2 regions of the Veillonella sp. 3627 genome follow, and region 1 is predicted to be linked to the other one. Evidence: a T-box and tRNA genes for the amino acid it is inferred to sense, from the RefSeq annotation. Region 1 holds a T-box; the other holds one or more tRNA genes.
The links. The T-box of region 1 lies ahead of EO114_RS04780 (valine--tRNA ligase). A T-box ahead of a tRNA ligase gene usually reads a tRNA of that ligase, here a tRNA-Val.

Region 1 (3,421 bases):
ACCATGCTGGGATACGATGTCCCCACCACAATTGACGAGAAATACACCAATCGCGAATAGACTCTAACCAGTTGGTATATGTTTTAGTAAAGCGTTCTGGTACAAATTCAATAGATTTGTCACGTACCACTTCTAAAGCAGGTTTTGCCAATGGTTCCATAGATACAAACCATTGTTTCGATACCATAGGTTCTACTGTTGTGTTACAACGAGAACAATGACCTACACTATGCCCATGTTCTTCCACTTTTTCTAATAAACCTTGCGCCTCTAATTCTGCTACTACTTGTTTACGCGCTAATTCACGAGGCATATTTACAAAGTGACCTGCTCCTGCATTCATGGTGCCATCCGGGTTCATCACCACAATACTTTCTAAATTATGGCGTTGTCCCATTTCAAAGTCATTAGGGTCATGAGCTGGTGTAATTTTTACGCAACCAGTACCGAAAGATTGATCTACGTATTCATCGGCAATGATTGGGATATGACGATTCACGAATGGAAGCAATAATTCTTTGCCTACTAAATGGGCATAGCGCTCGTCGTTAGGGTTCACCGCTACGGCTACGTCACCAAACATCGTTTCAGGGCGTGTGGTAGCTACTGTTAAAAATACATCTTCTTCCCCGATCACAGGATATTTAATATGCCATAAATGACCATTTTCATCTTCGTGTTCTACTTCGATATCGGATAAAGCTGTCAAACAATTAGGGCACCAGTTAGTGATGCGTTCTCCACGATAGATTAAACCTTTTTCGTATAACTCTACGAATACTTTTAATACTGCTTCATGGTAACCTTCATCCAAGGTAAAACGCTCTCTCGTCCAGTCACAAGAAGCACCTAAACTACGGATTTGTTTTACGATGGTGCTACCGTACTCTTGTTTCCACTCCCATACACGTTTCAAGAACTCTTCACGACCTAAATCATGACGAGATTTTCCCTCTGTTTTCATGATATTTTCTTCTACTTTTACTTGCGTTGCAATCCCTGCATGGTCTGTACCAGGCATCCACAACACGTTGTAGCCTTGCATACGTTTCGTACGAATCAAAATATCTTGCAAGGTGTTATCAAGGGCATGACCCATGTGCAATTGACCTGTTACATTCGGCGGCGGTAACACAATACTGAAAGGCTCTTTATTCGTATCTACTTCCTCGTGAAAGTAACCTTTCTCTTCCCAATATGTGTACCATTGTTGTTCAATCTCCTTTGGATTGTAGGTTGTCAAATTTTTATATTCTTTCATATGTCCTCCTATGTATTGGTTATATCACTAGGTTATCACTGTTCTGTACAGCAAAACTGTGAATATCCCTCCCATATATACAAAAAAGACCCCTCGTCCGTTAGGACGAAAGGATCTATACTTCCGCGGTACCACCTAGATTATTGCCGTAGCAATCACTCATTATCGTTAACGCTGATCAGCGGGCACACTTACTCTAGTTCACCATGCCAACTCCGAGGCTACCCTCTTCCTACTACATACATTGTTCCACCACCCCAATGCTCTCTGTGATGCGTTCAAAAGATTTTTCCTCTTCTTAGTCATTATCTATATAATATTAGTATACGTGAAAGTATGTAATATCGTCAATATATGGCTCATAAAACTCTATACACTTTCTAGAGTTATCATACACTTGTGACATCCCTTCACAACACTATCATTTTGTCTATATATCAACGTATCACCTATATCTAGCATTCCTCATCAAACGTTTCAACATAGGGAGTACACATTACTTTGCAAAGGATACATTCATTTCATCTAAAGACTTCGTCAAGCTAGGCACATAGACTTTCAAAAATAAATCTACCTCTGGTAATTGCATCTGTGCTAAACGTTCATAAATCGTATCATAAGCCGCATTAAACTCATTATTACCAGCGGATTTTTCTGTGACACATTTCATAAATGCTGACAAGGTATCCGCTGCTTTCACAAGCACTTCATATTCCTTTGGCACAGATACTAAGGCTTCCTCATAGGCTGGTTGCACCGGTTCTGGCAATGTACGCCATAAGGTTTCATTGGCCAACTGTTCTACTTCTCCATAGAGGGCACGCAACTTAGGATTAAAATATTTCACTGGCGTGGGCATATCTCCAGTGAATACTTCACTCACATCATGATACATGGCCAGTACCGCTAATCGATTCACATCCACATTCCCACCAAAATATGTATTCCGAAGTACTCCCAGTTGATGAGCAATCATAGCCGTTTCTAAGCTATGACCTTGTAAATTTTCTACTTCTGTATTGCGCATCAAGCTCCAACGCTGAATATATTTCATACGCCCTAAGAGGGCAAAAAAATGACTTTCTTCCATGGTATATGCCTCCTAATAACTATTTATATTATACTATCCCTGTCACTTTTGTGGTACTATAACTATATAGAGAATACAAATTTAATTCCTAGGAGGATTCATGACAACGCAAAACTCATACCTTGCCCCTGCTACATTACGTAGTGGTGGCTATGTAGATATACACAATTCTGCCATTACTGTGACCTATGACATGCCCTATTATGCCATCAGCACGAGCCCTTTCAACGGAGGCTTGCACCATGTAATGGCTGTGCGCAATCAACAACTCACGTTTTTCGTCAATGATGAAAGTGAGTTACCTGGTGGATCCACGTCTGCTTATTTGGCAAAAGAATGCGTACAGTTAGACTTACCTATTCATTTCTGTACAGCCTTATTGACTAGCGCCTCTATGGATCGACATGCTTATGTATGTTACCAAGAAGGAACTATCATTGTAGAAGTTATTGCTACTGCTGGTGTTGAAAAAACAGCGCATCGAGCAGGCGATGGCTATACGTACTACGAAAAAGATGGCGCCTTCCATGCTGGAGGCACCATCAACTTATTAGTATTTACCAATTGCGCCCTCACCGATGGGGCTCTTACAAAATCATTGCTAACCATAACGGAAGCGAAAACTGTAGCACTCCAATCCAAGGGGATTACTAGCATTGTATCGGGACAGCCTGCTACGGGTACATCTACAGATGGCGTCATTATGACCATCGATCCGAACGGAGAACTCCTTACAGACTCAGGTACGTTCTCTCAATTTGGCGACACCTTAGCTAAAGCCGTACGATCCGCCATCGAAACAGCATTAGAGAACGCAGATACATTAGATACCTAAAGAACTAATAGGTAGCAAATATCCGTTCTAGCTCTTCTCGACTTCGCTCTTGTTGCAATGCTAACATCAATAAAATTCTAGCTTTCACAGGCGACAAGGAGTCGCTCACGATAAAGCCTTCTTTCATATCCGATGAATTGCTAGACACAATACCATTTCCAATGCGAGATGATCGCACTTTGGGAATGGTAATTTTTTTGAGTGTATCACGAACGCCCTGTGGTAAGGTACCATG
Region 2 (3,421 bases), on a different contig from region 1:
CAGAAGTATCAAACCAAGGAGATACATCAAATTGTTCGTGAATAGTAGCACGTACCATAGCACTGCCCAAATAAATACCTAGCAAAGTGAGATGCAAGCGACTAAGCGGTGCTCGATCATAAATATGACTAAAATCCACTAATAATGGAGAGATACGTTCCAATACTTCATCAAACGATGTACTATCCCAATCAACAGCCTTACCAAAAGCAAGACGAGTTAACCCATTTTGGATACTAATATCTGTGAGTCCAGCTCGCTTGAATAAGCTAGGCAACATATATTCATCCACAGCCATCAATTTCAATAATGAAGAGTTAATACTTTCTACGACAATAGGCATCTTCACTGGCGTATCTTGTACTATGAAAGCTAATTCTTCATGGCTAAATCCACGGTAATCAAATACAAGAGGATAGGAATTTCTCATAATTTGTTGGAATGACAAGGTTTCCCCAAAAGAGATACAACGCAAATATTCTAATTGCTGATACATATCTTCTTTTCGTGGCAAATCGCTCATGAATGGTTCAATATACTTTTCCAAATAATGGCGGAAATTTTCTACTGAATAGTTATTAGAATTTTTAGAATATTGTATGATCAATGAGATAGCTAATGCTTGCAAATGTCCCACTTGTAAATGTACTAAACTCTTCAATGCATCAACAGCTACCAAATATAATGTGCTAGATTGAGGTTGTTCCACCACATCTTTGAAAGTTTCTAAGAGGATTTCTTTCATCCACTCAGTAGAATTCGCTACATACGCCTTTTGTACATGTAATAAACTTTCTTGTAACGCTATATTTTCAAATAAATGCGTAGTTTCTTCCTCTGATTCAGTATCTAATTGCGCCAATATGGCTTCTGTAATCTCAGTAACCTTTTCTTCAGATTCAGGATTTAAAATACCGAATGCAGATTTATATTGAGCTACCGCTTTATCTAGTAATGTTTGCTCTTTTACAGCTAGTTTAATAGACGCCTCTGGTTGAGCCTCTATCGTCTCGGTAATCATACGTTCCGTTACTTTTGGCATAATTCTAGTCGCATCTTCTGCTTCTTCCGGCGGTTGTTCTTTCACAGCACGGACTAATTCTTCTGAGACTATACCTTCTACAAAATCATCTTCCACAGGATCTACGGATAGTTCTTCGTCTCGAAGAGCATAGGGATTTTGAAATGTCCTTCTTTGGTGTTCATAAGGATCATCATATGATAGCGAATCCACTATTTTGTTGCTAGTACTTCCTTTCTTATCCCGAAATAAGAAGTAGCAACATAAAAGAAATAGACAAATCACTCCTAAAATAACCACATATGGTCCATATCGCAATGAAAGTTCTATTAATCCATCCATAGAAAATCCTCCTAGTTATACTGCAATGTTATCTGTCTTTACTATCCTTATTATACCGATTTATGTGTATCTTTAAAAGTACTATTCATACTTTTACCTATAAAAAAGGAACTACCCTTAGGTAGTTCCTAGCGTGGTGGACGATGACAGGATCGAACTGCCGACATCCTGCTTGTAAGGCAGGCGCTCTCCCAGCTGAGCTAATCGTCCATATGGTGACCCGTGGGGGAATCGAACCCCCGATACCGCCGTGAAAGGGCGGTGTCTTAACCGCTTGACCAACGGGCCATGTTGTAAGTGGTGACCCACCCGCGACTCGAACGCGGGACACCCTGATTAAAAGTCAGGTGCTCTGCCAACTGAGCTAGTGGGTCATGATAGTATACTAACCGAAAGTAAGTTGGCTCCTCGAGTAGGACTCGAACCTACGACCGATCGGTTAACAGCCGATTGCTCTACCTGCTGAGCTATCGAGGAATGAACAAACTGGAGCGGAAAACGAGATTCGAACTCGCGACCCCCGCCTTGGCAAGGCGGTGCTCTACCGCTGAGCTATTTCCGCATGTATGCAATCCTGGTTTTCTTTCTTGCGACTGCTTATTTATAATACCAAAAAATTTGGATGGTTGTCAACATATTTTTAACAAATATTTTTTTGTTAAACAGCATATGATAACTTCATCCTATCAACATATAATATTGTTATATTTTCAATATATTAGACAACCTTGATAGACAAGATACAAAAAAGATTGTAGCACACTATCAGGGATATAGCTTGCTACAATCTTTACTATTTTTTAAAACATCTCATTTTCAAAACCATATTCGTCGTCCAATATGGCCACCAATTGTTCTCTCAATTCTGGTAACTTTTCTTTATACGTGCTCCAAATAAGTCTATAGTTATTTTGTCCATAATTATGAGACAACTGATTTCGCATGCCTTTAATATTTTTCCAAGGAATTTCAGTATGGCTATCCTTAAAATCTTGAGAAACCTTTCCTAATGTCTCTGCAATTACTTGAATTTTATATAGCTTAACAGACGCATCTAACCTATCTATTAAATCCAATACATCAACTAATATATCTTTGTTCTCCATAGATATCACCATATATATGAATCATATCTCTATATAAATTTTCTTGAAATCGTTTAGTCAATTTATTTCCATCAGTAAGCAAATCTACATCCATTTGCAACACTTCTTTTAAAGTTTCTAAAAGGCCGCCCACTTCAAACAAACTAATACTATCATTATCAAAAACTACAAACAAATCTACATCACTAATTTCTGTAGCCTCACCACGAGCATAAGAGCCAAAAGATAGGCTGATTTCACGTGATATAGCTCTAGAACCGGAGCAATTAAGTTACGAATCTCATCAAGTGTTTTCATACTACTTCCTCCTTTTCTATATTATACCACATAATTAGTAACTATTACCGTCCATCCTGACGCTTAGATCCCGGTCCATCGACAGCCACGTTTACACTAGCTTCCCCGAATGTTTTCATATCATTTAACATATGCATACCCGCATCAAGGACAGATAGTCCCATGGTGGATCCTAAGGCTTCATCCATTTCAAAGCCATAGAACAGATGCGGCTTGATTCCCAAGTATTTCATTTGTGCTGCTTGCACTGGTTCCCCTGTATGGACAGATGGGAACACGTAATCCATGACTGCTTCGTTGATACATTTTGCAGCTAGTACGGCTGCTCCTGTTTCCGCCGTGTCGAAGACCACTGCCATACGATGGCTTGCCGCCCCCAGGATAAGTCCTGTTAAGACCACCACGTCTGGAGAGCCTACGGTGGCTAATACATGCACGCCGTCTTGGCTCGGCAAATCGTGTTCTGCCAAACTGGCGGTCAACTGTTTTGCCTTTTCTTGAATGCTCAAAGTGCAATTATTCTCTGCCAACAACTCTGCCATCGGATATCCTGTGATTCCTGCTGTGACTGCCAACGCTGAAAGTAAACTTCTTTCACCGACAGTACCGATAGCTATCGTTTGGTACCCCTTGTGGCTCAATTCATCTGCCAAGG

Region 2: it encodes a tRNA-Val, which carries the amino acid that the T-box ahead of EO114_RS04780 (valine--tRNA ligase) is inferred to sense. The anticodon was not compared.

Annotation. Positions count from the first base shown of each region.
Region 1 covers NZ_RQVG01000007.1:44,383-47,803, forward strand. Annotated here, with positions in the region: gene EO114_RS04780 (valine--tRNA ligase) at 1-1,261, opposite strand, end outside; T-box leader at 1,360-1,570, opposite strand; gene yfbR (5'-deoxynucleotidase) at 1,758-2,351, opposite strand; gene EO114_RS04790 (adenosylcobinamide amidohydrolase) at 2,452-3,186, shown strand; gene EO114_RS04795 (asparaginase) at 3,191-3,421, opposite strand, start outside.
Region 2 covers NZ_RQVG01000006.1:116,115-119,535, reverse strand. Annotated here, with positions in the region: gene EO114_RS04605 (LPO_1073/Vpar_1526 family protein) at 1-1,363, opposite strand, end outside; tRNA gene EO114_RS04600 (tRNA-Val) at 1,498-1,573, opposite strand; tRNA gene EO114_RS04595 (tRNA-Glu) at 1,577-1,651, opposite strand; tRNA gene EO114_RS04590 (tRNA-Lys) at 1,662-1,737, opposite strand; tRNA gene EO114_RS04585 (tRNA-Asn) at 1,765-1,840, opposite strand; tRNA gene EO114_RS04580 (tRNA-Gly) at 1,851-1,925, opposite strand; gene EO114_RS04575 (DUF86 domain-containing protein) at 2,164-2,469, opposite strand; gene EO114_RS04570 (hypothetical protein) at 2,444-2,644, opposite strand; gene EO114_RS04565 (nicotinate-nucleotide--dimethylbenzimidazole phosphoribosyltransferase) at 2,811-3,421, opposite strand, start outside.